Regions from separate parts of the Mesorhizobium sp. M8A.F.Ca.ET.161.01.1.1 genome, predicted to be linked through region 3. Evidence: riboswitches for the same ligand, from Rfam matches in the RefSeq annotation. Region 3 holds a riboswitch; each other region holds the start of a gene.
What was found. A riboswitch is a leader RNA that binds a small molecule or an ion and turns the genes downstream of it on or off. The one in region 3 is predicted to bind cobalamin.
Positions count from the first base shown of each region.

Region 1: linked by a shared signal. The riboswitch ahead of EN804_RS26935 (aromatic ring-hydroxylating dioxygenase subunit alpha) and the one ahead of EN804_RS09090 (DUF1636 family protein) in region 3 are both predicted to bind cobalamin.
Region 2: linked by a shared signal. The riboswitch ahead of bluB (5,6-dimethylbenzimidazole synthase) and the one ahead of EN804_RS09090 (DUF1636 family protein) in region 3 are both predicted to bind cobalamin.

Region 1 is NZ_SRTD01000014.1:101,987-112,111, forward strand. Features, by position in the region: gene EN804_RS26930 (hybrid-cluster NAD(P)-dependent oxidoreductase) at 105-1,205, opposite strand; gene EN804_RS26935 (aromatic ring-hydroxylating dioxygenase subunit alpha) at 1,283-2,530, opposite strand; cobalamin riboswitch at 2,645-2,847, opposite strand; gene EN804_RS26940 (DUF680 domain-containing protein) at 3,342-3,542, shown strand; gene EN804_RS26945 (DUF680 domain-containing protein) at 3,616-3,822, shown strand; gene EN804_RS26950 (DUF680 domain-containing protein) at 3,887-4,135, shown strand; gene ugpC (sn-glycerol-3-phosphate ABC transporter ATP-binding protein UgpC) at 4,215-5,327, opposite strand; gene EN804_RS26960 (alpha-glucosidase) at 5,357-7,021, opposite strand; gene EN804_RS26965 (carbohydrate ABC transporter permease) at 7,026-8,180, opposite strand; gene EN804_RS26970 (sugar ABC transporter permease) at 8,182-9,195, opposite strand; gene EN804_RS26975 (ABC transporter substrate-binding protein) at 9,364-10,125, opposite strand, start outside.
Region 2 is NZ_SRTD01000011.1:95,519-105,643, reverse strand. Features, by position in the region: gene EN804_RS24285 (MFS transporter) at 1-596, opposite strand, end outside; gene EN804_RS24280 (TetR/AcrR family transcriptional regulator) at 716-1,324, shown strand; gene EN804_RS24275 (hypothetical protein) at 1,412-2,395, shown strand; partial or broken gene bluB (5,6-dimethylbenzimidazole synthase) at 2,560-3,069, opposite strand; cobalamin riboswitch at 3,241-3,423, opposite strand; gene EN804_RS24265 (histone deacetylase family protein) at 3,602-4,528, shown strand; gene EN804_RS24260 (exodeoxyribonuclease VII small subunit) at 4,532-4,783, shown strand; gene EN804_RS24255 (DUF2277 domain-containing protein) at 4,876-5,142, shown strand; gene EN804_RS24250 (pirin family protein) at 5,183-6,103, shown strand; gene dxs (1-deoxy-D-xylulose-5-phosphate synthase) at 6,176-8,113, shown strand; gene EN804_RS24240 (hypothetical protein) at 8,262-8,555, shown strand; gene EN804_RS24235 (GFA family protein) at 8,552-8,953, opposite strand; gene EN804_RS24230 (TlyA family RNA methyltransferase) at 9,126-9,890, shown strand; gene EN804_RS24225 (class I SAM-dependent RNA methyltransferase) at 9,887-10,125, shown strand, end outside.
Region 3 is NZ_SRTD01000003.1:89,457-99,581, forward strand. Features, by position in the region: gene EN804_RS09080 (NADH-quinone oxidoreductase subunit A) at 1-170, opposite strand, end outside; gene EN804_RS09085 (winged helix-turn-helix domain-containing protein) at 504-1,703, shown strand; cobalamin riboswitch at 1,733-1,939, shown strand; gene EN804_RS09090 (DUF1636 family protein) at 1,977-2,411, shown strand; gene cobW (cobalamin biosynthesis protein CobW) at 2,408-3,460, shown strand; gene EN804_RS09100 (cobaltochelatase subunit CobN) at 3,479-7,000, shown strand; partial or broken gene cobG (precorrin-3B synthase) at 6,997-8,490, shown strand; gene EN804_RS09110 (precorrin-8X methylmutase) at 8,496-9,128, shown strand; gene EN804_RS09115 (precorrin-2 C(20)-methyltransferase) at 9,125-9,877, shown strand; gene EN804_RS09120 (precorrin-3B C(17)-methyltransferase) at 9,874-10,125, shown strand, end outside.

The sequences.
Region 1 (10,125 bases), on a different contig from region 3:
ACCGCTTCCACCGACAACGCCTGTAGACTTTCGGTCGTTCCTTGGCAAGGTAACCTTGCCGGCAAGGCGCCGACATTTCCGGGATCAGTCGAAGGACGGGCGGATCAAGCCTCGATTTCCAGCGCCGACAATGGCTTGGAACAACAGGCCAGGATGAAGCCGTCGTCGATCTCATGATCGAGGATGCCGCCATTGTGACTCATCTCGACGCTGCCGGAGACTTTCTTCACCTTGCAAGTTCCGCACAGGCCGAATTCGCAGGCCGCCGGTATCCGCACGCCCGAGGCGCGCGCGGTCTGCAGCACGGTCTGGCCGGCGACGCAGTCGGCGTCGACATCCGAAAGCGCGAAGCGGATCGGCGTCGCGGCTTCGACGGAAATTGCCGCGCCGGCTTCAGCCGGCGCGGCAAACGGTGCCGGGACTTCGTCCACGGTCGGCGCGGCAAAGCTTTCCTGATGGTACTTTGCCATGTCGAAGCCGGCGGCTTCGAGCATGCCGCGCACGGCGCGCATGAAGGGATCGGGCCCACAGCAGAAGATTTCGCGTTCGCGGAAATCGGGTGCCAGGAGCGGCAGCCGGATGGCGTCGATGCGGCCCATATGGCCGTACCAGCCCTCGCGGCTCGACCGCTCCTCGATCATGAAGCCGAGCGACAGGCCAGGCATGTGGCCCCCGAGCAGTTCGAGTTCCTTGCGGAAGATGATTTCTTCCGGGCGCCGCGCGCAGTTGACGAAACCGACATCGGTCCATGGCGCACAGTCGTTCAGCCAGCGCAGCATCGACATCATCGGCGTCACGCCGGAGCCGGCCGAGACGAACAGATATTTCGCCGCCGGATGGCTGTGCAGTGAAAAGTCGCCGCCCGGTCCATAGGCCTTGACGTGCGAGCCGGGCGCCAGGTGATCGAACATCCAGCGTGTGCCGATGCTGCCCGCCTGCGCCTTCACCGTCACCGCGATCGAGAACGGCCGCGACGGCGACGACGACAGCGTGTAGGTGCGCATCAGCGGCCCATCCGGCGTCGGCAGTTCCAGCGTCACGAACTGGCCCGGCTTGTAGCGGAACCAGGTCTGGTTGTCGGACCGGAAGGTGAAGGTCTTGACGTCGGGCGCCTCGTCGCTGACACCGGTCACTTCCAGCACCTGCAGCCTGTCGTTCCAGGGCGCCATCTGGTCGAGATGGCGATAGAGGCCAAGGTCGGTCATCGCATTCATCCCTGCATACCTTTCATTTTGCGGATGTCGTGATCCCAAAACCGCTGCACACTTTTGGGTGACATGCGCTAGGCGACGCTGCGCAGCGCCGGCCGCCCGCCTTCGGCCAGGCGCGGACCGATGAAGCGGGCATACCAGTCGACGAACTGGATGACGCCGCCTTCATGCAGCTCCGAATACGGGCCGGGTTCATAGGCCGGCGACAGGATACCGAAAGCGTTCTCCTCGACGATCCGGCGGTCCTGGTCGTTGGTCTCGGTCCAGACATGGGTGAGTTCGGCGAGATCGTAGTCGACACCCTCGACCGCGTCCTTGTGCACCAACCACTTCGTCGTCACTGCCGTTTCGGTGGCGCTGACCGGCAGCACGCGGAAGGTGACGGCATGATCAACGAGGATGTGGTTCCAGGTCGTCGGGTAGTGATAGTGCATCAGCGTGCCGATGCGGTCGGCCGAAACGCTGTCGGACAGGTCCTTCCTCACCGCCCGCTTGCCGGTCATCGTGTAGCTCTGGGCGTCGCGCAGCAGCGGCGCGCGGGTGGCGCGGTATTGCCCGGCCGGGTCGATGCGGAATTTGCTGGGCAGGCCAACAGCTTCGCACTTCGCCCAGTGCGCCAGCATCTCCGGATCGCTGTCGGCGCCTTGCACGCCGGTCACGGTCGGTGCTTCCGGGAAGGTCTTGCACAGTTCGGGATGATTGCCCGCGCAATGATAGCATTCGCGGTTGTTTTCCCAGACCAGCTTCCAATTGCCCTTCTCGATGATCGTGCTCTCGAAGGCGATCTTGGCCTCGCTCAGCCGGTGCGGCTTGAGATAGGGCTCGATCATCGCCCGCATCGGCGCGAAGTCGGCCGGCTCCTTGGCCAGGCAGATGAAGACATAGCCGGCGACGCTTTCGCAGGCGACCGGCTTCAGCCCGAACTGGCTCTTGTCGAACCCCTCGGCCATCTGGCGGGCGAACAGCAGGCGCCCGTCCAGCTCATAGGTCCACTGGTGATAGGGACAGACCAGTTTGGCGGCCATGCCCTTGTCGCTGTTGCAGACGCGGCTGCCGCGATGGCGGCAGGAATTGTGGAAGGCGTTGATCTTGCCCTGCTGATCGCGCACCAGCACGATAGGATAGTCGCCGATCTGCACGGTGATGAAGCTGCCCGGCTTGGGCAATTCGCAATCATGGCCGATGAACAGCCAGTCGCGATACCAGATCAGCTCCATGTCGAGCTTGAAGTAGTCCGGGTCGGTGTAAAAAGGCTGTTCCAGCGAAAAGCCTTGTCTGCGGCTGTTCAAGAGCCTCAGCATGTCGTTGCGCGCGTCCATGTCCTGTCCTCATTTTCAAGGACTGAACTGGTGGTGATTGAGGAAGGACTGGACGCAGATCGGCGCAAAGCCGGACAAACACCATCCGCCTCTTGACCGCCCACCGCGATCAGTCGAGTTCTAGCCATCTCGGGCTGGTTTCCGGGCTCTGGAGTCGTCCTTACGGACCATCGCGACACCTTCCCAGGCTTACGCCCAGTGGTCTCCCGTTGCGACTTGAACTCCACCACCGTTGCGGGGGCAGCGCCGGAATCTGACCGGCTTCCCAATTCTCCGCTCCGTCGTCACGCAGCGGCACCTGAGATGCCTGATCTAATCACGGCAGGGTTTGCGACATCGGCATGAAAGCGACATCGCATCCATGCGGCGCGACACGCATGCTGGAACGTCGTGACAGGGGTCGCATCATCAAATCGCCTTCTGTCGCCAGGCGCGCCGGCACCGTTTTTTCGACCCCTTTGCCGGGGGCGAAAAGGTTAACAGTTTCGAAAAGTGACTATTAGCAGATTCTAAAATCGAACCGAACGGTTCGTTTCTGTTGACGGTGCGTGCAGGACGGTGTGAACGCCGAGCCTCCGATACAGTTGGTGATCGGGGTGCCATTTTTAGCTAACTGATTGATATAACGACAGAAAATAACAGATGTGGAAATCACTGGCACAATTTCAAGTGGTAGAGTCATGGTCCACGCTGAACAACTTCGTGATTGGAAACAGCAGAGGTGCTCTCCCACATCGGGGCGGTCCGAACGACGCGATTTTAATCCCAAGACACGCCGCTAGACGGACGGAAAAATACTGGAGTACCCAAAATGAAAAAGATTGTTCTCACTGCCGCCGCCCTTCTGGCCATTTCCGGCAGCGCCTTCGCTGGTAGCGACCATTACGGTTCGAACGCCGCCACCCCCGCTGCCACTGTCGACAGCTCGTACACCGCTTCGACCAGCAAGTCGGAGCCGGCTGCTCAGACGCCTGCCCAGGGCGCCGACCACAATCTCTTCGGCAACAACTAACAGCCGATCCCCGGCTTGCGGCGGGGCGACCCTGCCGCGCGGGGTGGATGCCACAAATTCAGGAGTACCTAAAATGAACAAGATCCTCATTGCCGCCGCCGCCGTCTTGGCCCTCTCCGGCAGCGCCTTTGCCGGCAGCGACAACTACGGTTCGAGCGGTGCCAACCAGGCGGCTGTCACGTCGACCGACAACGCGAACACCGCGTCGATCGGCAAGTCGGCTCCGGCCACCGAGGCGCCTACCCGGCCGGGTAGCGATCGCAACCTCTTCGGCCGTTGACGCCTGTTGCGAGTGGCGGGCTCGCTCGCCACTCGTGGAATTCAAGACGTTAGGAGTATTGGAAATGAACAAGATCCTCATTGCTGCCGCCGCCGTTCTGGCCCTCTCCGGCAGCGCTTTCGCCGGCAGTGACAACTATGGCTCCAATGGCGCCAATCAGCCCACTGCATCGTCGACCGTCAATGTCGATACGTCGCATACGGGTTCGGTCCGCAACAGCGACTCACCCATCTACAAGCTGCTCAACTCGTCCGGCGACGTGCAGAAGTCCGCCCCTCACGGCGCAGACCGCAATCTCTTCGGCAACAACTAACCAGCCGTCGTGATGTATAAAAAGAGAGCGGCGGGCCTGCCCGCTGCTCTCTTTTTTTGTTGTCGAGACATGGCTGGCCTCAGGCGGCTTTTGCTTCCGCTTCGTGCAGCGCGAACGACCGTCCATCCGCATCGAAGATATGAAGGTCGCCGGCATTGGCGGTCAACTGCAGCGTCGAGCCGCGCCTGACCTCGACATTGCCCGGCAGCTTGGTCACCAGCGGCAGGTCGGCACGGCCGATGTCGATATAGACCAACTGAACCTCGCCGAGCTGCTCGACATAATCGACCGTCCCCTCGAACAGATAGTCCGCACCACTGGCGATCGCGAGATCTTCCGGCCGCACGCCGAAGCTGACCGCCGCTCCCTTTGCCGAAGCAGGCGTCGCGATCGGCACCGTCGCCTTGCGGCCGCCGACATGGCTGATGATGGTCGGGTTGCCCGTCTTGTCGACCGTGGCCGGCAGGATGTTCATGGCCGGCGAGCCGATGAACTGGGCGACGAATAGGTTGCCGGGGTTCTTGTAGAGCTCCATGGGCGTGCCGACCTGCTCGATGTGGCCATCCTTTAGCACCACGATGCGGTCGGCCAGCGTCATCGCCTCGACCTGGTCGTGGGTGACATAGATCATGGTCGTGTTGGGCATCGATTCCTTGAGCTTGGCGATCTCGATACGCGTGGCGACGCGCAGTGCCGCGTCAAGGTTCGACAGCGGTTCGTCGAACAGGAACACTTTTGGATTGCGCACGATGGCGCGGCCGATGGCGACACGCTGACGCTGGCCGCCCGACATCGCCTTGGGCAGGCGGTCGAGATATTTGGTCAGCTGCAGGATTTCGGCGGCCTGCCGCACCCGTTTGTCGATCTCGGCCTTGCTTTCCTTGCCGATCTTCATCGAGAAGGCCATGTTGTCGTAGACTGTCATGTGCGGATAGAGCGCGTAGGACTGGAACACCATGGCGATGCCGCGCTTCGATGGCGGCACGTCGTTGACCACCTGGCCGTCGATCTTGAGTTCGCCCGAGGTGATTTCCTCAAGCCCGGCGATCGAGCGCAGCAAGGTCGACTTGCCGCAGCCCGACGGGCCGACGAAGACGATGAATTCGCCCGATTTGATGTCGAGGTCGATGCCGTGGAGAATGTTGAGATTGCCGTAGGACTTCTTCACTTGTCTCAAATTGACATCGGCCATTGATTTCCTCCCAGTGGTTCCTCAGATGTTCAGCCTATGCGCCCGAACCAGGCGCCGTAACCGCCGAGTTCGACCGTACCGGTGCTTGCCTGCCCGGAAAATCCGTGTCCCGCCAAAGGTTGCAGGGTTCGGTTGCCGAAGTCAACCTTCGCTGGCGCAGCGCCCAGATTGAAGACGCAGACGATCTCCTCATTGCCCGCCCGGCGGGTGAAGGCGACGGTGTCGCCCTGGCTTTCGATGAAGCTGATGTCGCCCTTGGCCAATGCCGGATGGGCGCGGCGGAAGGCGAGAAAGCGCCGGTAATGCTCAAGCAGCGAGGTTTCGTCACCTTGCTGCACGTTGACCGCCTGTGACAGATGCTTGGCCGGCACCGGCAGCCAGGGCTTTGCCTGGGAGAAGCCGCCATTGCTGGCATTGCCGTCCCACACCATGGGTGTGCGGCAGCCGTCGCGGCCCTTGAATTCCGGCCAGAAGCGGATGCCGTAGGGGTCCTGCAGGTCCTCGAAGCGCAGGTCGGCCTCGCCGAGCCCGAGTTCTTCGCCCTGGTAGATGCAGACCGAGCCGCGCAGCGACATCAGCAATGCCGAGATAACCTTGAGATAAGCGGTCGGGTCGGTTTCGCCGGCGGCCCAGCGCGAGGCCGGGCGCATCACGTCATGGTTGGAAAACGCCCAGCACGACCAGCCGTCGCTGGCCACCTCGCCAAAGGCTTCCAGCACCGAGCGGACCTTGGCTGCGCCGATCTTTTCCGGCGCCAGGAAGTCGAAGGAATAGCACATATGCACGCGCTTGCCGCCCGCTGTATAGGCGGCGACCACGTCCAGCCCGCGCTGCGAATCGCCGACTTCGCCGACCGCGGCGGTCGCCGGATACTCGTCGAGCAGCGCCCGGAAACGCTCGAGGAAGGCGAGGTTCTCCGGCCGGCTCTTGTCGTAGATATGATCCTGGTAGTTGTAGGGATTGACCGCCGGCGCGGTCTGGTCGTTGCGCTCTTCCGGTGGCAGCGGCGGGTTGTTTTCCAGCCCCTGGCTGTGGAAGTAGAAATTGATGGTGTCGAGGCGGAAGCCGTCGACGCCGCGCTCCAGCCAGAAGCGGGTGACGTCGAGCAGCGCGTCCTGGACTTCCGCGTTGTGGAAGTTGAGGTCGGGCTGCTCGGCCAGGAAATTGTGCAGGTAGTATTGCTGGCGGCTGGTGTCCCATTGCCAGGCCGAGCCGCCGAAGATCGACAGCCAGTTGTTGGGCGGCGTACCGTCGGGCCTTGCGTCCGCCCAGACATACCAGTCGGCCTTCGGATTGACGCGGCTCGAGCGGCTTTCCTTGAACCAGGGATGGATGTCGGCGGTATGCGACAGCACCTCGTCGATCATCACCTTGAGGCCCAGCCGGTGCGCCTCCGCCGTCAGTGCGTCGAAATCCGCCAGCGTGCCGAACATCGGGTCGACGTCGCAATAATCCGAGACGTCGTAGCCGAAATCCTTCATCGGCGATTTGAAGAAAGGCGAGATCCAGATGGCATCCGCGCCAAGGGCGGCAATGTAGGGCAGCCTGCCGATGATGCCTTTGAGGTCGCCGATGCCGTCGCCATTGGAGTCCTGAAAGCTGCGTGGATAGATCTGATAGATCACCGCGCCCCGCCACCAGTCGCGGTCGATGGCGGGGTCTGGTTTCGAAGTCGCCTTCAAAGCCGATTGCATTGTCTCAACCTCCTTTCACCGAGCCGGCCAGCAGCCCGCGGACGAAATAGCGCTGCAGCGAGAAGAAGACGATCAGCGGCACGATGATGGTGATGAAGGCCGATGTCGTCAGGATCTCCCAGTTGCCGCCGCGCGAGCCGAGCAGCGCATTGAGCTTGGCCGTCAGCACGATCTGATCGGGCGCCGTTCCGAGGAAAACCATTGCCACCAGCAGATCGTTCCATACCCACAGGAATTGGAAGATGGCGAAGGAGGCAAGCACCGGGAAGGACAGCGGTAGCACGATCTTGACGAAGATCTCGAAATCGCTGGCGCCGTCGATGCGGGCCGATTCCATGATCTCGCGCGGCAGGCCGGCGATATAGCTGCGCAACAGGTAGATGGCGAAGGGCAGGCCGAAGCCGGTATGCGCCAGCCAGATGCCGAGATAGGTCTTGGACGGCACGCCGAAGAAAGTGCCGACGCCGTTGTAGAGCCTGAGCAGCGGGATCAGCGACATCTGCAGCGGCACCACCAGAAGGCCGATGATGACCGCTATCAGCAAGGCGCGTCCGGGAAACCGCATCCAGGCCAGCGCGTAGGCGGCAAAGGCCGCGATCAGGATCGGGATCACGGTCGCCGGGATGGTGACCGTCAGCGAATTCATGAAGGAGCGGCCGATGCCTTCGGAGAACAGCACGGTCTGGTAGTTGTCGGTGGTGAATTTCGGCGGCGCCGACGAGGCGTAGTAGACGCGCTGGCCGCGATCGCCTTCGAAGGCCTTGGGCGATGCCATGACGAAGCTGCCGTCGGCATTGACCTGCAGGGTCACGCCGTCACCGAGGTCGGCTGATGTGCCGGCCGGATATTGTGTAGGTGCTGCTGCCTTGACGCCGAAGGCGCTGATGTTGCGCTTGACGCCGTCGCCGAAAATGTTGCCCTCGAGGACGAACTTGCCGTCCTTCTGGGTCTGCGCCGAGGCGGCCGGCAGGCGCCCGGCCTCGGTCTGGCTGGAACTGGCGAACGAATTCCACCAGCCCGAGGCGACGATCTGGTCCTTGTCGCGCAGCGACGAGACGAGGATGCCGAGCGTGGGGATGGTCCAGATCGCCACGAAGACGAGCACCGCGATATGGACGCCGAAACGGCTTGCGAAGGAATTTCCGGTCGCCACGGCCATATCAGTGCCCTCCCGTCTCTTTGTTGGCCTGGCGGATGTTCCAGATCATGATCGGAATGACCGCGATCATGATGATGATGGCAATGGTCGCGCCGCGGCCGAAGTCGCCGCCGCCGCGGAACATCCAGTCGAACATCAGATTGGCCAGCACCTGGCTGTTCCATTGGCCGTTGGTCATGGTCAAGACGATGTCGAACACCTTCAGCACCAGGATGGTGATGGTGGTCCACACCACCGCGATAGTGCCCCAGATCTGCGGCACCATGATCTTCCAGAAGATCTGGAACGGGTTGGCGCCGTCTATGACGGCGGCTTCCAGCGTTTCTTCGGGGATGCCGCGCAGCGCCGAGGACAGGATGACCATGGCGAAACCGGTCTGGATCCAGATCAGGATGATCATCAGGAAGAAGTTGTTCCAGAACGGCAGCGATATCCAGACCTGCGGCTGGCCGCCGAAATGCTGGATGATGGCGTTGAGCAGGCCGATCTGGATCTGGCCGTCGCCACGATATTCGTAGATGAACTTCCAGATCACGCTGGCGCCGACGAAGGAGATGGCCAGCGGCAGGAAGATCAGGCTCTTGGCGATCGTGCCCCACCATATCTTGTCGGTAAGCACGGCGATGATCAGGCCGAGGAAGGTGCAGGCCGCCGGCACCACCGCCAGCCACAGGATATTGTTCATGATCGCGTTTCGCAGATCCGGATCGCGCAGCGCCCATTCGTAGTTGGCGAACCCGACGAAACTCGTGCCGCCGCGGTCGAAGAAAGACAGCCACAGCGTCGCGATCACCGGATAGATCAGGTAGATGATCAGGATGATCAGCGCCGGACCCACGAACAGCCAGGGCCGCACCAATCCCTGCCGGCGCAGATTGTTGACGGCGGCCGTCCCGGACACCCCGCGCGAGGGGAAGATCAAATCGAGCAGTTTGTTGGCGCCCCAGAAATAGGCGACGCAGCCGCCGACGCCGATGATGATGACGAATATTGCCGAGAAAATCTGAGTCGCCATGGGTCCCTCTCCCTGCGCATGACCGGCCAGCGATGCTGGCGATCGGATGCACCGACTTTCAGTTATTCGGAACAATCGAAACGTGAAGGCTTCCGGCGAGCACCGCCGGTCGGATCCGGGCCGTGGCCCGGATCCAGCAGGAGGATTGGAAGGTGTTAGGTCGCCCCGCTATTTGATAGCGTCCCAGCTCTTCTGGATGCCGGTGGCGACGTCCTGGGCGGACTTGCCGCCGACCAGGTCGATCATGCCGGTCCAGAACGAGCCGGCACCGACCTTGCCGGGCATCAGGTCAGAGCCGTCGAAGCGTACCGTCGTGGCGCCGACCAGGATCTCGCCCTGCTTCTTCAGCGCATCGCTGCCATAGGCGTCCTTGTTGGCTCCCTTGAAGGGGGTGACGAAGCTCTTCTGCGCCATCCACAATTCATGCGCGAGCGGCATCTGCAGGAATTTGATGAATTCGCGCGACGCCTTGGAATCCTTGGTGATCATCACCAGCGTCCCGGCCACTTCCAGCGGGGTTCCCAGTTCCGGCTTGGAGGCGTAAGGCGGGTAGGGGAAGAAGTCCGCATCCTGGCCGAGCTTCACGCCCTCCGGGAAGAAGGAAGGGATGAACGATGCCTGATGGTGCATGTAGCACTTCGGCGGCACGGTGAAGAGGCCCTTCGGGCTGTCGCGGAAGTCGGTCGCCGCGACTGCCTTGGCGCCGCCGTCCACCATCTTGTCGTCGGTGGCGATCTTGCCAAAGATGTCGATGGCGTTGACCACCGCCGGATCGGTGAACGGGATCTCGTTCTTCACCCACTTGTCGTAGACTTCGGGCGGCTGCGTGCGCAGCATGATGTCCTCGACCCAGTCGGTCGCCGGCCAGCCCGTCGCGCCGCCCGAACCAAGCCCGATGCACCACGGCTTGCCGCCATCGGCGATGATCTT
Region 2 (10,125 bases), on a different contig from region 3:
GGCCGCACCTGCGGTTCGGTCGAGCGCTGCAGGATGAAAGCCGTTGAACCGATGGCCAGCAGCACGGTGCTGACCAGGACGCCGGCTTCAGGAAAGAGGCCTGCGCTGAGCCCCACCGACAGCGACGCGCCGGCAATATAGACCAGTTCGTCCGCCGCCGATTCGAATGCGAAAGCGGTGTTCATCTGCGGCCGTCCTCTGAAGATCTCGGTCCAGCGGGCGCGCACCATTGCCGGCATGCTGGGCATGGCCGCGGCCGCCAGTGCCGAGACGAACAGCGTCCAGACCGGCCAATCCTGATTGGCTGCCGAGATGAGGACCGCGAAGGCGATCACGGTGATGATGGTGGTGGGGACCACGATGCGTGTCTGGCCCAGACGGTCCACCAGCCTTGATATTTGCGGCGCCACGAAAGCGTTGCCCAGCGCGAAAGTCGCCGAGACCGCGCCGGCCAGCCAGTATTCGCCACGCGTCTGAGACAGCATAGCCACGATGCCGATCGGTGCCATGGCGATCGGCAGGCGCGCCAGGAAGCCGGCGGCCGCAAAGCCTTTGGCTCCGGGGGCGCGAAAGATTTCCGAATAGGGGTTTTGCATGGCGGGTTCCTCGACAAAGGATGAAGCGACAATTACATACGATGCGTATGAATGTCAGATAGTTCATACGTAGCGTATGTCAATTGGCATACGAGGCGTATGTGAATAGGTCCAGAACCATGCACAAACCCCGCAAGGAGATGATTGCCGAGACGCGAGCCAAGCTGATCACGGCGGCCCGCCAGGCTTTCGGCACCATTGGCTACGCCGAAGCGTCGATGGACGATTTCACCGCGTCGGCCGGACTGACACGCGGTGCCCTCTATCATCACTTCGGCGACAAGAAGGGACTGCTGCAGGCGGTTATCGCCGAGATCGACGCGGAAATGGCCGCCCGGGTGAATGAGGTCGCGGCGAGGGCGCCGACCCGCTGGCAGCATTTCGTCGACGAATGCACGACCTATATCGAAATGGCGCTGGAGCCGGAAATCCAGCGCATCATGTTCCGGGATGGCCCGGCCGTGCTGGGCGATCCGGCGCAATGGTCTAATGCCAATGCCTGCGTCGGTTCAATGACCGATCATCTGACGGCGCTGCAACAGGAGGGGATGGTGGTGCCGGGCGTCGATCCCGAAACGGCGGCGGGGTTGATCAACGGTGCGAGCAGTCAGGCCGCACAGCGGATCGCCAACTCGAACGATCCCGAAGCGACGTCGAGAAAGGTGGTGGCCGCGTTCAAGCAATTGCTCGAAGGCCTGCTCGACAAACCGGAAGCACGGCCAAACTGAGCCGCCGTGGCGCTTCCGCCACCGCCTCCAATTGACAATAGCTGGTTTGGGCGCATCCTCCACAGCCACCTCTGGGGGATTCGGGGCATGTGGGATTTCGATATCGGCAGGTCGGTATCCATCATGATGCGGACCTGGCCTTTCATTGTCTTTCGCATGATCGTCTATTTCGGCATCACGCTGGCCTACATCATGGCCACCGGCACCGGTGCCTCGGTCGGCTATGGCGTCGGCCATATCTCCACCGATCCCGACGGACCGTTGTCCTTTGCCCTTTGGGGCGGCGTGGTCGGATTCGGCGTCGTCTCGATCGCTGTCTACTGGCTGCGCGAATACATCCTCTACGTCGTCAAGGCAGGCCATATCGCCGTCATGGTGCATCTGATCGACGGACATGACGTTCCCGACGGCCAGAACCAGATCGCCTACGCGAAAGAGGTTGTGACCGAGCGCTTTGCCGAGGCGAACATCCTTTTCGTCGTCGACCAGCTGGTCAAGGGCGCCATCCGCGCCATCACCGGCCTGCTGGGCGGCATCGCGGCCTTCCTGCCCATTCCCGGCCTGAGCGGCCTGGTCTCGTTCCTCAACACGGTGATCCGCCTGTCGCTGACCTATGTCGACGAGATCATTCTCGGTTACAACATCCGCATCAATTCGTCCTCGCCCTTCGAGACGGCGCGGCAAGGCGTGGTGCTCTACGCCCAGAACGGCAAGACCTTGGTCAAGAACGCCGTCTGGCTGGCGGTCATCATGTGGGGCGTGTCTTTCGTGATCTTCCTGCTGATGCTGGCTCCGGCAGCCGCCATTCTTTATGTCATGCCCGGGCAACTCGCCGGCTGGGCTTTCGTGCTCGCCATCGTCTTTGCCTGGGCTTTCAAGGCGGCCTTCATCGAGCCATTCGCCATTGCCTGCCTGATGCAGGTCTATTTCAAGACCATCGAGGGCCAGGTGCCTGATCCGGCCTGGGACGCCAGGCTGGCCGAAGCCTCGTCGAAGTTCCGGGAACTCAAGGACAAGGCGCTCTCGACCTTCGGCGGCTCGCGCTGGGGCACGGCCGCCGCGACGCATTGATCGGCGGGGCTGGTGGGCGCACCTGTGACGGTGTCGAGGCGGGCCACCGCCGATTTGAGCGGTGCCTCACCCTGGCCGCAAAACGTCTCGCTCATGATCAGGTCGGACAGCGTCAGGCGTCGGCCCCAGCCATGCGTTTCGAGGTCCGGTTTCGGCGCGAACTCCGAGACACGACCGACGCAGAGATAGGCGATCGGCGTCACGTGATCGGGGATGGACAGCAGGCTGTTCAGCGCTTGCGCCTCGATGATGCTGACCCAGCCGACGCCAACACCCTCGGCGCGAGCGGCCAGCCAGAAATTCTGCACCGCGCAGACCGTGCTGTAGAGGTCCATTTCGGGGTTGTGCCAGCGCCCCAGCGGCGAGCCTTTCGAGCGCTCGCGGTCGCAGGTGATACAGATGTTGAATGCGCTTTCGCAAATGCCTTCGAGCTTGAGCTTGCGGTAAATCGCCTGCCGGTCTGCCTCGATTGCCGGCAGTTCCTGTTCACGCGCGGCAAGGAACAGGTCGCGCACCTCCGCCCGTCGCTTGGCATCGCGAATGACGATGAAATTCCAGGGCTGCATGAAGCCGACCGATGGCGCGTGGTGGGCGGCAAGCAGCAGCCGCGCCAGCACTGCATCGTCGATCGCCTCCGATGTAAAATGGCTGCGGACGTCGCGCCGCGTGAACATGGCGCGATAAACCGCGTCACGCGCTATCTGATCAAATCCATCGCCCAATGGAGCGGTCATGGCTTCCGGCATCGCTTGTCCCCTTGCGATTGCAGCAATTCAAATTCTCAGAGCGAACTTTGCGCGTCCAAGAGGACCCACATCGCTCTGATGTCATCCGCCTGACCATGCGGATGACGATGCCTGCCAGGCCGGTCTTCTGGCTCGGGATCAACCCGCGTCCGGTGCCTTCCCGTCATCGACAGTGGCATTTACCGGCGCGGTCCCCCTTACAGCGTTGGGCACGCCACGGAATTCAACCGTGTTCCCGATTCTCCCGCCGGAGCATTTGCAGCCAAGTGAAATCATTTGGCGTCGCAGAATGCGGCTAAAACAAACAGACCGGCAGGCACCAGGCAGTGGCGGCAACCTTACGCCGAAGCCCCGGCGGCGCCAATCCCCGCAGCGACGCCAATGGACGCAGGCGTGATTTTCCCCAGCGATCAAGCCGCCACGCATGGCCATTACGGCGTCGGGGCACTAGATAGGGGAGATGGCTACCCGTCTCTACACGCACCCCATCTTTCTCGAACACGTCACCCCGCCGGGTCACCCCGAGCGGCCCGACCGCCTGCGCGCCATCGAGCGCGTGCTCGACGACGAAGCTTTTGCCGCGCTCGACCGCGTCGAGGCACCGCAAGGCGACGAGGCGACGATCCTCTACGCGCATCCCGCCGATTTCGTCGCGCGTGTCCGCGCCGCCATCCCCGACGAAGGCATTGCCCACATCGACGCCGATACCACCGCCAGCCCGAAGAGCTGGCAGGCCGCGATCACGGCGATCGGCGCCGCCAACGCCGCCGTCGACGACGTCTTTGCGGGCCGCGCCGACAATGTCTTCGTCGCCGCCCGTCCGCCCGGCCACCATGCCGAAAAGACCACCGCAATGGGCTTCTGCTTCTTCAACACGGCGGCGATCGCTGCCCGCCATGCGCAGAAGAGGCACGGCGCCGAGCGTGTCGCCGTCGTCGACTGGGACGTGCATCACGGCAACGGCACGCAGGATATTTTCTGGGACGATCCGTCGGTGCTCTATTGCTCGACGCACCAGATGCCGTTGTACCCAGGCACCGGGGCGAAGAACGAGACCGGTGCCGGCAACATCGTCAACGCGCCGCTGGCGCCACAGACCGGCAGCGAGGTGTTTCGCGATGCCTTCCTGTCGCGCGTGCTGCCATCGCTCGACAATTTCGCCCCCGACCTGATCATCATTTCGGCCGGCTTCGACGCGCACCACCGCGACCCGCTGGCCGAGATCAATCTGACCGAGGACGATTTCGACTGGGCGACCGGCCAGTTGATGCAGCGCGCCGCACGCCACGGCGGCAACCGGCTCGTCAGCCTACTCGAGGGTGGCTACGATCTGCAGGGATTGGCATTTTCGGTCGCCGCCCATGTCGGGCGACTGATGAAAGGATGAATGATGAGCGGTGAGATCAATGAAGACGTCAAGGCGATGAGCTTCGAACAGGCACTCGACGCGCTGGAGAAGATCGTCGATGATCTCGAGCGTGGCGACGTGCCGCTCGACCAGTCGATCCGGATCTACGAGCGTGGCGAGGCGCTGAAGGCGCATTGCGACCGGTTGCTGAAGGCAGCCGAAGACAAGGTCGAGAAGATCAGGCTGTCGCGCGATGGCAAGCCGGTTGGAACCGAGCCGCTCGACGCGGACTAAGGCTCCGAGCAGCCTTACCGATTTTTGGACACGATCATGATTGAGGATACAGTTCGTCCCGATTGAAACGGACCAGAGGAGGTTTGGAAACGATGTGCAGAAACATCAAGACCCTGTTCAATTTTGATCCGCCGGCAACCAATGACGAAGTCCGCGACGCGGCACTCCAGTTTGTCCGCAAGCTGAGCGGAACGACGCGTCCGTCGAAACAGAACCAGCATGCGTTCGATCATGCTGTCGAAGCCATCGCGGCATCCGCACGCGAATTGCTTGATTCCCTCGAAACCCACCAGCATCCGCGCAATCGCGAAGAGGTGGCGGCCAAACTAAGAGCAAAGGCCGCGATCCGCTTTGCCTGATGCGGCCGAGGCAGCCACCGAGCGCTGACCAGGAGAGTTCATGAGCTTCTTCCCGGGGAAAGACCCTGAGGCCGGCGATGCCTTCGCCAGCGACCAGATCGAGCTGATGGTCATCCCGAACGCCAAGGATATTGGCGGCTTCGATGTGCGCCGCGCCTTGCCGACCGCCAAGCGGCGCCTGGTCGGGCCGTTCATCTTTTTCGATCGCATGGGTCCGGCGATCCTGCGCGCCGGCCAGGCGCTCGATGTCCGTCCGCATCCGCATATCGGCCTGTCGACCGTGACCTATCTGTTCGACGGCAAGATCAGGCACCGCGATTCGCTCGGCACCGAAATGGTGATCGAGCCCGGCGACGTGAACCTGATGACCGCGGGCCGCGGCATCGTCCATTCCGAGCGCACGCCGCAGGAATTGCGCGGCGCGCCGATGTCCATCTCCGGCCTGCAGACCTGGCTGGCATTGCCCGACGGCAAGGAAGAGGTTGCGCCGGTGTTCGAGAACACAGCGGCGCTTCGGCTTCCCGAAATCGATGCCGAAGGCGTCAGCGGCCGCGTCGTCATCGGCGATTTCCAGGGGTTGCGGTCTCCGGTGCGGGCGGATTCCGAAACGCTCTACGTTGATTTGCGGCTGGCGCCTGGTGCCAGTGTCAAAATCCCGGCCGATGCGGAAGAGCGCGCCATCTACACGCTGGAGGGCGAGGTCTCGATTTCGGGCGACGTCTTTCCGGCGGAACGGCTGCTGGTGTTCCGCCCCGGCGACGAGATCGTCATATCATCGCTGACCGGGGCGCATTTCATGCTGTTCGGCGGCGCCTCGCTCGGTTCGAAGCGCTACATCTGGTGGAATTTCGTCTCCTCGTCCAAGGAGCGCATCGAGCAGGCCAAGCAGGAATGGAAGACCGGCCGCTTCGATATCGTTCCTGGCGATGAGAAGGAATTCATTCCGCTGCCGGAAGGCTGAGCGGATCGAGAGGCTGGCCGTCCGCGTCACCGACACGCATTTACTTTCGCCGGCCGGCGGCCTATCCCGCCGATGAACAGAAAGTCTGGGCCCAACGTGAACGCAACGCCGCATACGCCGCTTCTCGACAGGATTCGCATCCCGGCCGACCTGCGCACGCTGGCCGAGAGCGAATTGCCGCAATTGGCATCCGAGCTGCGCGCCGAACTGGTCGATGCCGTGTCCCGCACCGGCGGCCATCTTGGCGCCGGCCTGGGCGTGGTCGAACTGACAGTGGCGCTGCACTATGTTTTCAACACACCCGATGACCGGCTGATCTGGGATGTCGGCCACCAGGCCTATCCGCACAAGATCCTGACCGGACGCCGGGACCGCATCCGCACCTTGCGCCAGGAAGGCGGCTTGTCGGGCTTCACCCGCCGGGCCGAGAGCGAATACGACCCGTTCGGCGCCGCCCATTCCTCGACGTCGATATCGGCCGGCTTGGGCATGGCCGCCGCCCGCGACCTCTCAGGCGGCCGCAACAATGTCATTTCCGTCATCGGCGACGGCGCAATGTCGGCCGGCATGGCTTATGAGGCGATGAACAATGCCGGCGCGCTCGATGCCCGGCTCATCGTCATCCTCAACGACAACGACATGTCGATCGCGCCGCCGACCGGCGCCATGAGCGCCTATCTGGCGCGACTGGCTTCCGGCAAGACCTATGTCGGCCTGCGCGACTTCGGCAAGAAGCTGACCTCCTATCTCGGCAAGCGGGCCGATCGCGCCATCACGCGGGCGGTCGAGCATGCGCGCGGCTACGTCACCGGCGGCACTTTGTTTGAGGAACTCGGCTTCTATCACATCGGCCCTATCGACGGTCACAATCTGGAACATCTGATTCCGGTCCTGAAAAATGTCCGCGACAACGGCAAGGGCCCGGTGCTGATCCATGTCGTCACCCAGAAGGGCAAGGGCTATGCGCCGGCGGAAGCCGCCGCGGACAAGTATCACGGCGTCAACAAATTCGACGTCATCACCGGCGCGCAGGCCAAGGCGCCGGCCAACGCGCCGGCCTACACCAAGGTGTTCGCCGAAAGCCTGATCCAGGAGGGCCGCGAGGACGACCGCATCGTTGCCGTCACTGCCGCCATGCCGAGCGGCACCGGCCTTGACCTGTTCGGCGAGGTGTTCCCGTCAAGGACCTTCGATGTCGGCATCGCCGAGCAGCATGCGGTGACCTTTGCCGCCGGCCTGGCATCGGAAGGCTACAAGCCGTTCGCGGCGATCTATTCGACCTTCCTGCAGCGCGCCTACGATCAGGTCGTCCATGACGTCGCGATCCAGAAACTGCCCGTGCGTTTCCCCATCGATCGCGCCGGCTTCGTCGGCGCCGACGGCGCCACCCATTGTGGAGCGTTCGACACCACCTTCCTGGCAAGCCTGCCGGGCTTTGTGGTGATGGCGGCGGCCGACGAGGCGGAACTGCGCCACATGGTGCGCACCGCCGCCGGCTATGACGACGGGCCGATAGCCTTCCGCTATCCGCGCGGTAACGGCGTCGGCGTCGACATGCCGGAGCGCGGCTCGGTTCTCGACATCGGCAAAGGCCGCATCGTCCGGGAAGGCAGCAAGGTCGCCCTGCTGTCCTTCGGCACAAGGCTGCAGGATTGCCTTGCCGCCGCCGAGGAACTCGGCGCGGCCGGGCTTTCCACCACGGTTGCCGATGCCCGCTTCGCCAAGCCGCTCGACCAGGATCTGATCCGGAGGCTGGCTCGCTCGCACGAGGTTCTGGTCACCGTGGAGGAGGGCGCCATCGGCGGCTTCGCCAGCCACGTGCTGCAGTTCCTTGCCCAAGAAGGATTGCTGGAGAGCGGCCTGAAGGTACGCCCGCTGGTTCTGCCCGACGTGTTCGCCGATCACGCCAAGCCGGAAAAGATGTATGCCGACGCCGGACTCGACGCCGCCGGGATCGTGCGCACCGTTTTCACCGCCCTCGGCCACACGGTCCGCGCCCAGCGCGCCTGAATCAAAATCTGAACAGTCTGACTCAGTTTGCCGGCTTGATTTCATAACGCATTGTTAACGCTGCCGTTTGGCCTTTCGCTTACCGTGTCCCTTGGCCGTTTTTCAACGGCGCCCTGCTAGACAGCAGCCAGGCAGGGAGACAACGAAAATGAAGACGCTTCTGTGCGGCACGGCCCTCTTGGCCGTGATAGTGGTACCGGCTGCCGCCGAGACGCCCTACGACCGCAATCTTGAAAAGGCGGCGACAGGGATTGTCGCCGGCAAGATGGGCGGTATCCGCGGCGGCTTTTCCTACAAGCAGATGCCGCAGCTTGTGGTCGTGCCCAACGCCGCACCTCAGCCCGCTGTTACGACCGAGCATCCACGTGAACAGGCGTCGGGCAACCGGAACGATGGTCTGTCTCCGGCTATCGAGCGCCAGGTTCCGCGAACCATCTTCTAAAACCACATATCGCGCACGCAGCGACCATCGCGTGGCAAATCGTCGAAAGAGTCGAGGCCATCGAAATGGTCGATCGGCAGGTCGGCAACGGCTTCGGGTGGCGCCAGCCGCACATTGACGGCGATGCGTATTCGGCCAGAATCGCTGGCGCGCAAGCCGCGCCAGGCCAGCACACAGGCGCAGGTCGGGCAGAACAGGACTTCGAGCGACGGCGTGTCCTTTCCGGCGCGCCTATAGCTGGCCGTCGGCCCCGAAACGCGAATGCGCTCGTCGACATAATCATAGGCCCAGAGCGCGCCATAGCGGCGGCAAAGCGTGCAGTTGCAGGCGGTCACCGGGCCGGGATCGCCCTCCAGGGTCCAGTGGGTCGCGCCGCAGTGGCAGGTTCCCGTCAGCATTCGTTCTCCCCGGATTCCCCGATGGAGGCTGTCCCCGACGGCCATTTTGCCGGACCCGACGCGATGCGCGCAAGCCGCGGCTTGGCCCGCTGCTCCAGCCGTTCACGCACGACGTCACCCTGTTCCGTGTAATGTCCTTGCCTTCATCGCGGGCTTTCGCCAGAGAAGGCCGATGAATTCGCCTCTGCCAGCCAGCACACGCCAGCGGCTCGACGACCTGCTCGTCCAGCGTGGGCTGTTTGCCAGCCGTTCGCGCGCCCGTGACGCGGTCGAGCGTGGCACGGTGACGGTTGACGGCGCAATTGCCCGCAAGCCCGGCCAGAACGTTTCGCCGCAATGCCTCGTTGTCATCGACGATCCGGCGCAAGGCTATGTTTCGCGCGCGGCGCTCAAACTGATCGGCGGGCTAGACCATTTCGGCCTCGACCCCGCCGGCCGCGAGGCCCTCGACATCGGCGCCTCGACAGGCGGTTTCACCCAGGTATTGCTCGAACGCGGCGCGTCCCATGTCACGGCCATCGATGTCGGCCACGGCCAGATGCATCCTGATGTCGGCGGTGATCCGCGCGTAACCGTGATCGAAGGCCTGAACGCACGCGATCTCACCGCCGCCGATCTTGCCGGCCACAGTCCGGATTTCATCGTTTCCGACGTCAGTTTCATCTCGCTGAAACTTGCGCTGCCGCCGGCGCTTGCTCTTGCGAGGCCCGGCGCCGGCGCGGTCTTTCTGGTCAAACCGCAATTCGAGGCGGGTCGCGAGGCGATCGGCAAGGGCGGTCTGTTGAAGGACCCCTTCGATGCCGCCCGTGTCGCGGGCCTGCTGCAGGATTGGCTGGATGCCGTTCCCGGCTGGCGCTCGCTCGGCCTCCATCTGTCGCCGATCGAAGGTGGCGACGGCAATCGCGAATTCCTGCTCGGTGGGATCAAGGACCGATGAGCGCACGCTTCACAATACGAAAGCTCGGATCGCAGGGCGACGGCATCGCCGAAACCGAAAGCGGCGATCTGTTCATTCCCTTCACGCTGCCGGGCGAGACCGTCACCGCCGCGCGCGAAAGGGATCGCGCCACGCTGATGGCGGTGCTGGAGGCCTCGCCGCTGCGCGTCGACCCTGCCTGCCGCCATTTCACCGAATGCGGCGGTTGTGCCCTCCAGCATTTCGAGACCGAAGC
Region 3 (10,125 bases):
ATGCGGGCATCGTCGAACGAGTTGAAACCGCACTCGTAGGCGGACAGCTTTTCGGGATCGGGGTTGCGGTAGGCCACCAGGAACGGTGCGACCAGCAGCGCCAGGCCGACCACCAGCGCCACGCCGATGAACAGGACGATGGGCAGGTACGAACTGAGGAGTGCGTTCATGCAGCGGCTTTCCGTTGGCGCCAATCCACGTTGATTACAGCACCGGACCTTAATGCGGAAGCGTGACAGTTTAACCGCTGAACCGTTTTAAGGAGCCTATGCTGCAACGCGGCGAGGGTTAGCGCAGCACTTCCAGCGAAGCAAGTCAAACCTTGTTCAAAACAACGAGCTGGACGGCATTCCGGGAGAAACTGGTCTCATAGGCTCCTGTTTGATTTCCTTCTCTTTTTACTCCACTTTTCTCTCCTGACAGGGTTGCCGCCAAAACCCTGCTAGCATGGGCTGGAATCACCCATCACATCTTTGTCAAAGCACCCTCAGAGTGACGCCTGCATGAAGGAAAAGATCTCGCTAGCCGCCGCCCGGCGCATCGCGCTCGCCGCTCAGGGATTTCTCGATCCCCGCCCCGCCGGCATGCCCGACCGCCGCCATTTCGCCCGCGTTCTGTCCCGCACCGGCCTGTTGCAGATCGATTCCGTCAGTGCGGTGGTGCGTGCCCACTATATGCCGCTCTATTCGCGTCTGGGTCCCTATCCCGTCGCCTTGCTCGACAACGCCGCCGTGACGCGCAAGCGCACGGTGTTCGAATATTGGGCGCACGAGGCCTCATTCCTGCCGGTCGAGACGTACCCGCTGATGCGCTGGCGCATGCAGCGCGCCGAGCAAGGCGATGAAATGTATCTGGGGCTGGCCAAATGGGGCCGTGAGCACGCTGCCTATATAGAAGAGATCTACCGCCAGGTCGTCGATCGTGGCCCGATCGCCGCTTCGGCGCTGGAAGGCCAGAAAGGCTCCGGCGGCTGGTGGGGTTGGAGCCACGCCAAGCACGCCTTCGAATGGCTGTTCTGGGCCGGCCGCATCACCACGGCGCACCGGCGCGGTTTCGAGCGCTTCTATGACCTGCCCGAGCGGGTGCTGCCGCAAGCGATCCTCGACCTGCCGGTACCGGCGGCCGAGGATGCACATCGCGAATTGCTGCGCATTTCCGCCCGCGCCCACGGCATCGCCACATCAGGCGACCTGCGCGACTATTTCCGGCTCTCCCCCGCCGACATGAAAGGCCGGCTCGAGGAACTGGTCGAACTCGGCGAGTTGTTGCCGGTCCGTGTCGAGGGGTGGGACAAGCCAGCTTACCTTCATAGGGATGCGCGTTTGCCACGCAAGATCGAGGCCCGCGCCCTGCTGGCGCCGTTCGATCCCGTCGTCTTCGAGCGCTCGCGCTCGGAGCGGCTGTTCGATTTTCACTATCGCATCGAAATCTACACCCCGGCCGAGAAGCGCCAATACGGCTACTATGTCCTGCCCTTCCTGCTTGGCGACAGGATCGTGGCGCGCGTCGACCTCAAAGCCGACCGGCCGGCCAGTGTCCTGCGCGTCCATGCCGCCTATGCCGAGCCCGGCGCGCCGCCTGAAACCGCCGCTGAACTTTTCGAGGAATTGAAGCAGATGCAGGGCTGGCTTGGGCTTGAACGCATCGAAGTGACGCCTGCCGGCGACCTCGGCCCGGCGCTGTCCGACATCGCGGTGTCGTAAGCTCGCGTTGACACCGCTGCCCGCAAGAGCCTAAATCCGATCCAGACGGTCTCCTCTCGGCAAAGGGAGGAGCCAAGAGGGAATGCGGTGCGGGCCGAAAAGCCCAAATCCGCGGCTGTCCCCGCAACTGTAAGCGAAGAGCCAAGGCCGAAAGCCACTGGGATTGTCCCGGGAAGGCGGCTACCCAAGGCGATGACCCGCGAGCCAGGAGACCTGCCGTCTGGAATGCAAGAATCCGATCGCCCGGCGGGTTTTCCGGGCAAGGAGCCTGATTTGGATCGCGACAGCAGTTTCTCGGCTGAAACAACGGACATTTCGTCCGGCGGGGATGATTCCCTGGCCGGCATCACTGTCATCGTCTGCGCCTCCTGTCGCGACGAGACCGGTTCCGACGCCCATCCCCGGGCCGGCGAACTTCTGGCTGAAGATACCCGCCAAGCCGCCTCGGGCGAGCAAATTCGCATCCGCACGGTCGAATGCCTCGGCAATTGCAAGCGCAGGCTGAGCGCCGCGATCCTGCGCGACGGATGCTGGAGCTATGTGTTCGGCGACCTGACCACAACCAGCGGCGCCGATCTCGTCGCCGGCGCGAAACTCTTCGCCACCTCGACCGACGGCCTCATTCCCTGGCGCGGCCGGCCCGATAGCCTCAAGCGCGGCCTCGTTGCCCGCATCCCTCCTCTCGACATGCTGAAGGACTTGATATGACCGCTCCAAATTCGGCCGGCAATCTCTCCCGCGTTCCCTGCACCGTCGTTACCGGCTTCCTCGGCGCCGGCAAGACGACGCTGGTCCGCCATCTCCTGGAAAATGCCGGCGGCAAGCGGATTGCCATCATCGTCAACGAATTCGGCGATATCGGCATCGACGGCGAAATCCTCAAGGGCTGCGGTATCGACACCTGCCCCGAGGAAAACATCGTCGAACTGGCCAATGGCTGCATCTGCTGCACCGTCGCCGACGATTTCGTGCCAGCGCTCGACCAGATCCTGTCGCTGACGCCGAAGGTCGACCACATCCTGATCGAAACCTCCGGTCTCGCCCTCCCCAAACCTTTGGTCCAGGCGTTCCAGTGGCCGACGGTGAAAAGCCGCGTCACCGTCGATGGCGTCATCGCCGTGGTCGACGGTCCCGCACTTGCGGAAGGCCGCGTCGCCAACGACATGGAAGCCCTGCAGGCGCAACGCGCCGGGGATGAAAGCCTCGACCATGACGATCCGGTCGAAGAGGTGTTCGAGGACCAGATCGCCTGCGCCGACCTGATCATCCTGTCGAAGAGCGACCTGATGGACGCCGAGGGCTCGGCCCGCGCCAACGCCATCGTCAACGAACACTCCGCCCGCGCGGTGAAGATCGTGCCGACGTCGCATGGCAAGGTCGATCCCTCGGTGCTGCTCGGGCTTGGTCTTGCCGTCGAGGACGACATCGAGAACCGCAAGTCCCATCACGACGGCGCATTCGACCACGAGCATGACGACTTCGACACATTCATCGTCGACATTCCCTCGATCGCCAATCCCGACGATCTGGCAAAACGTGTCGCAGAGGCCGCCGAACAGGAAAACGTGCTGCGTGTAAAAGGCTTCGTCGAGGTCGGCGGCAAGCCGATGCGGCTCCTGCTGCAGGCCGTCGGCCCACGCGTCAATCATTACTATGACCGTGCCTGGAGCGCCGAGGACGACCGCCGCTCGCGCCTGGTCGTCATTGGTCTCAAGGGGCTGAACCGTCCGGCGATCGAACGTATCCTCGCCGGCTGATTTCAGACACGGACCGCGATGCACATCCTCACCACGACCTCCGCTTCGCTTGACGACCTCGCCGAGCCTGTCGATCTCAGGCAGACGCCGGCGGATATCGTGGCCTTGTCCTTCACCGACAGCGATCTCGCCGGACTGGCGGCGGCGTGGAAGGCGGACGCCGACCGCCTGCCCTCCATGCGGCTTGCGGCACTGCGCGACCTGCGCCATCCCATGTCCGTCGACCTCTGGATCGACAGCGTCGCCCGCCATGCCAAGGTCATCCTGGTGCGCATCCTCGGCGGCAACGACTGGTGGCGCTATGGCTGCGACCAGCTGGCGGTGATTGCCCGTGAGCGCGGCATCAAACTGGCGCTGCTTCCGGGTGAAAGCCATGACGAGGATCTCAGGCTGATCGAAGCCTCGACGCTGCCACGCGCCGAACTCGACGGCCTGCTTGGCTATTTCCGAGAGGGCGGCCCGGCCAATATGAGCGCGCTGGTTCGGAGGCTGGCAGGCCTGGCTGGACAGGATACGTCCGTCGCCAGTCCGGTCAGCGTGCCGAAGGCCGGTTACTATCAGTCTGGATTGGGGGTCGCGGAGGAGCCGGACCTTTCAGATGTCGGCGCTCCCATCGTCCCTATCCTCTTCTACCGCTCGATGCTGCTCGCGGCCGACGTTGCCCCGATCGATGCGCTGGCCGAGGCCTTGCGCTCCCAGGGACTGGCAGCGGTCCCGATCTTCGTTTCCAGCCTTAAGGATCCTGTGTCCCTGGCGTTCGTCGAAAATGCCATCGCATCGCTGAAACCTGCCGCCATCATCACCGCGACCGCCTTCGCTTCGGGCGCCGAACCCGGCGTCGAAACCCTGTTCGACCGCGCCGGCGTACCCGTCTTCCAGGTCATCGTCGCCACCACGCGCCGCGATGTCTGGGAAAACAACCAGCGCGGCCTGGCGCCGGCCGACCTTGCCATGCATGTCGTGCTGCCCGAACTCGACGGCCGCATCCTTGCAGGCGCCATTTCCTTCAAGGGCGAGAGCGATGTCGATCCGGCGCTTGGCCACCGTGCGCTGGCCAACCGGCCGGAACCGGATCGTGTGACGCAGGTGGCTAAGCGCGTTGCGGCCTTCATCCGCCTGCGGGAGACATCGCGCGCAGAGCGCAAACTGGCGATCCTGATTCCCGATTATCCCAGCGCTCCTGGCCGCACCGGATATGCGGTCGGGCTGGATGTGCCGTCCAGTGTGCTGGCGATGCTGCACGACTTGAGCGAACAGGGCTATGCCGTTGAGGGGATTCCGCAAACACCGCGCGCGTTGCTGGATCTGCTGGAGCACGGCAATGATCGATTGGGGCTCGACGACTATGGTGCCTTTTCTATTGAGCTTCCGACATCGGCAATTGCCGCGGTAGACGCCGCGTGGGGCAGAGCAGATCAGGAGACAGGTTTGCGCGAGGCGCCCCCCTCTGTCCTGCCGGACATCTCCCCCACACGGGGGGAGATTGTGCCCGCATCTCCGCTTTCGCCAATCTCGAAGGTTAAAGAACGGGCGCCGAAGTTGCCAATCTCCCCCCTCGTGGGGGAGATGTCCGGCAGGACAGAGGGGGGCGCTCAAGCGCCAGCCTCAGCAAACTTCCCCTTCCGTGCCGCAACCTTCGGCAACATCACCGTGGCACTCGCCCCTGATCGCGGCCGTTCCGCCGATCGCCGCGCCGATTACCACGACCCGACACTGCCTCCGCGCCACGCCTTGATCGCCTTCGGCCTCTGGCTGCGCAAATCGCTCGGCGTCCATGCCTTGATCCACGTCGGCGCCCACGGCACGCTGGAATGGCTGCCCGGCAAGACCGTCGCGCTTTCGCAAAACTGCTTCCCCGAGATCGTGACCGGGTCCCTGCCCGTCATCTATCCCTTCATCGTCTCCAATCCAGGCGAGGCGGCGCAGGCCAAACGGCGCATCGCCGCCGTCACCCTTGGCCATCTGCCGCCGCCGCTCGCCGGTGCAGGTCTCGACGAGCACCAGCACAAGCTCGAACGCCTGGTCGATGAATACGCCCAGGCCGATGGCCTTGACCGCCGCCGCCGCGACCGTCTCGCCAGGCTGATTGTCGAAACCGCGCAAAAGACCGGCCTTGCCTCCGAAGCCGGCGTCGCCAAAACCGATGCGCCCGACGAAGCGCTGCGCCGCATCGACGCCTGGCTCTGCGATCTCAAGGATTTCGCTATCAAGGACGGGCTGCATATCTACGGCCGCGCGCCCGAGGGCGAGCCGGATGCCATGCGCCGCCAAAGCGCGGCAGCCGAGAAGTCGGCGCTGTTCGCCGCGCTCGATGGCTGTCACGTCAAGGCCGGCCCGGCTGGCGCGCCCGCACGGGGCCGCTCCGACGTGCTGCCCACTGGCCGCAACCTGTTCACCTCGGACCCGCGCACTATGCCGACGCCGACCGCCTACGACCTGGGCAAGGCGGCGGCGGTAGAAGTGGTACGCGGCTACCTGCAGTCGCATGGCGACTGGCCTCGTTCCCTGGTCATCGACCTCTGGGGCTCGGCCTCGCTGCGCACCGGCGGCGAGGAGATCGCGCAGGGCCTGGCGCTGATGGGCTGCCGGCCGCAATGGGACACTGCCACCGGCCGCATCACCGGCATCGAGGTGCTGCCGCCGGCTATACTCGGCCGTCCGCGCGTCGACGTCACCTGGCGCATATCAGGCCTGTTCCGCGACATGTTCCCGACCCAGATCGCGTTGATCGATGCCGCCGCCAACGCCGTTGCCGCCCGCGACGAGGACGATTCGGAAAACCCGCTCGCCGCCAAGACCCGCGCCGATGGCAAGATCAGCCCGCGCATCTTCGGCACATCGCCCGGCACTTACGGCGCCGGCGTCGAGGATCTGTTGTCGAGAGGCGACTGGAGCGCGCGCGATGAGATCGGCCGCGCCTATCTCGACGCCACCTCGCATGCCTATGGCGGCGCCGGCGGCGAAGGCGTCTCGGCGCCTGGCGCCTTCGAGGGACGCATCGCCGAAGCCGATCTTATGGTTCACACCGGCGACGATCCCGGCCGCGATATTCTTGAAGGCTCAGCCGACGTCGCCTTCATCGGCGGCTTTTCGGCCGCCCTGGCCACACTCGGCAGGAACGCCGACGTCATCGTGCTCGACACCACCGATCCGCAAAAACCGAAACCGCGATCGGTCGGCGAGGCCGTGTCGCGTGTGGTGCGTGCCCGCGCCGTCAACGCACGCTTCATCTCAGGCCAGATGCGGCACGGCCCGCGTGGCGCCTCCGAATTCGCCGAAACGGTCGATCGGCTGGTCGGCTTCGCCGAGACCACCCATGCCATTTCAGGCGCGCTGATCGAGGCCGTGCACGATGCCTATCTCGGCGATCCGGACGTTCGCGCCTTCATCCTGCGCGAAAATCCCGCCGCCGCCAAAGTCATCGCCGAGCGCTTCCTGTCGGCGCGCCGCCGCGGCCTCTGGCATCCTTTGCGCAATTCCATCGACGACGATCTCGCCGCGCTGATTGCGGAAGCCAACGCGCCCGGGGTCGCGGCATGAACGCCTTCTCGCGCCGTGGCGCCTGCCCCGCTCTGTCCGCGCCGATGCAGACAGGCGACGGCCTGCTGGTGCGCCTGAACCCGGTCGCCGGAGGTCCATCCTCCGGAGGGTTGTCGCCGAAGCTCTTGATCGGGATCGCCGAATCCGCCTTGCGGCACGGCAACGGCATCATGGAAGTCACCGCGCGCGGCAGCCTGCAGATACGCGGCCTCACGGCGGACAGCACTGCGTTGCTGGCGGCGGAGGTGGATGCATTGGGAATCGCGGTGCGCACCGGGGTGCCGGTCGAGACCGGCCCGCTGGCAGGCATTGACCCGCAGGAGATCGCCGATCCCCGGCCGATGGCGGAAGAGATTCGCGTGGCCGTCGAGGAAGCCGGGTTGACGCAGCGGCTGGGACCGAAGGTTTCGGTGATCGTTGACGGTGGCGGACAACTGACGCTGGATGCGGTAACGGCCGATGTGCGGCTGAGGGCGGTGCGAGCCGATACAGCCAGCCGTTGGCTTGTATCCGTCGCGGGTGACGGGCGGACCGCCAAGCGGCTCACCGTGGCGGATGAGGATGCGGCACGCGACATTGCTGTCGCGGCGCTGCGGATGGTTGCCGAGAAAGGCCGGGACGCACACACGCGGGATTTGTCGGGGCGGCAATTGGAGTCTCTCGCAAGCTGGCACTCTACGGCGCCCCCCTCTGTCCTGCCGGACATCTCCCCCACAAGGGGGGAGATCAACGGCTTCGACGCTGGCTTTTCAACAACACCGGAGATTGGCGAAACCATCGGTGACAGCGCAATCTCCCCCCTTGAGGGGGAGATGTCCGGCAGGACAGAGGGGGGCGCCTCGCGCAAACCTATCGGGCTTTTCCCCTTGGCCGGTGGAACTTTCGCCCTCGGCATCGGCCTGCCCTATGGCAGCATCCCAGCGGACAAAATCATCGCCCTCGCAAAAAGCGCCCTCGCCCTCGGCACCACCGAAATCCGCCTCGCCCCAGGCCGCGCCTTGCTTTTCCTCGGCCAGCCGGCGACCGCCAACCAGCCCCTGCAAGACACAGCCGCCACCCTCGGCTTCGTCACCTCCCCCGCCGACCCCCGCACCCGCATCGCCGCTTGCCCCGGTACGCCGGCCTGCGCGTCCGGCCGCATCGCCACCCGCGACATCGCCGAGACGATCGCCACCGAAAACGCCGACATCCTCGATCCCTCCCTCATCCTGCACATTTCCGGCTGCGCCAAGGGCTGCGCGCATCCCGGCCCGGCGGCGCTGACTTTGGTCGGCGGCGAAAACGGAGCCGGACTTGTCGTGAACGCGACGGCAAAGGCTCTTCCTGCCGGCTACAGGCCGGGCTATGACGCCGCGCGCGGCATCGGCCGCGTCGCCGCGGTGATCCGCGGCGCTCGATATCAGGGCGAGACCGCCGCCGCTTGCCTGACAAGGCTGGGCGCGGCCGGCATCGCCGAAACTTACCAACGGGCCCAACCTTACCAACGGAAATGAGCATGGCCGCCTACGACTACATCCACGACGGCACGGCGATCTACGAGCGTTCCTTCGCCATCATCCGCGCCGAGGCCGATCTCTCGCGCTTCTCGGAGGCCGAGGCCGATGTCGCCATCCGCATGATCCATGCCTGCGGCCAGGTCGAAGCCGCCAGGAATTTTGTCTTCTCCCCCGATTTCGTCACCGCCGCCCGCAAAGCCCTGGCGGCGGGCGCGCCTATCTTCTGCGACGCGGAGATGGTCTCGCATGGCGTCACCCGCGCCCGGCTGCCGGCCGGCAATGAGGTGATCTGCACCTTGCGCGACCCGCGCACGCATGACATCGCGAGGGAGATCGGCAACACCCGCTCGGCCGCCGCGATCGACCTGTGGGGCGAGCGCATGGCCGGTTCGGTTGTCGCCATCGGCAATGCCCCGACCGCGCTCTTCTACCTCCTGGAGAAGCTGCGCGATGGCGCGCCGAAGCCAGCTGCCATCATCGGCATGCCAGTCGGCTTTGTCGGCGCCGCCGAATCCAAGGATGCGCTGGCCGAGAATTCCTATGGCGTGCCCTACGCCATCGTGCGCGGCAGGCTCGGCGGCAGCGCCATGACCGCCGCCGCGCTCAATTCGCTGGCGAGGCCTGGTCTGTGAACGCGATTTCCAAAGGCAGGCTTGTCGGTGTCGGCACGGGTCCCGGCGACCCCGAATTGTTGACGCTGAAGGCCGCGCGAGCCTTGGCCGAGGCCGATGTCGTGGCCTATTTCGCCAAGCGCGGCAACAACAGCAATGCGCGCGCCATCGTCGAAGCGCGCTTCCGGCCCGACATGCTGGAACTGCCGCTGCTCTATCCCGTGACCACCGAAATCGACAAGGATCACGACGACTACCGCTCGCAGATATCAGGTTTCTACGAGGAATCGGCCGACAAGGTCGCCGAGCACCTAGATGCTGGCCGGATGGTCGCCGTGCTGTCCGAAGGCGACCCGCTGTTCTACGGCTCTTATATGCACCTGCACGTCCGTCTCGCCAATCGTTTCCCGACCGAAGTCATTCCCGGCATCACCGCCATGTCCGGCTGCTGGTCGCAGACCGGTGTGCCGATCGTCCAGGGCGACGACGTGCTGACCGTGCTGCCCGGCACGATGAGCGAGTTCGAGCTGACACGCCGGCTCGCCGACACCGACGCCGCCGTCATCATGAAGGTCGGCCGCAACCTGCCCAAGATCCGGCGCGCACTGGAAGCGACCGGAAAGCTGACGCGCGCCGTCTATGTCGAGCGCGGCACCATGGCCGGCAGCGTCTCGATGCGGCTTGCCGACAAGCCGGACGACAAGGCGCCCTACTTCGCCATCGTGCTGGTCGCCGGCTGGTCCGGCCGCCCGACTGGAGCGCAGGCATGAGCGGCCGTCTCACCGTCATCGGCCTCGGCCCCGGCAATGCCGACCAGGTCACGCCGCAAGCCAGCCGCGCTGTCGCCGAGGCGAAATTCTTCTACGGCTACAAGCCTTATCTCGACCGGCTTGATCTGCGCCCCGACCAGACCCGCGTCGCTTCCGACAATCGCGAGGAACTCGCCCGTTCCAAGGACGCGCTGACCAAGGCCGCCGAAGGCCACGATGTCGCCGTGGTGTCCGGCGGCGATCCCGGC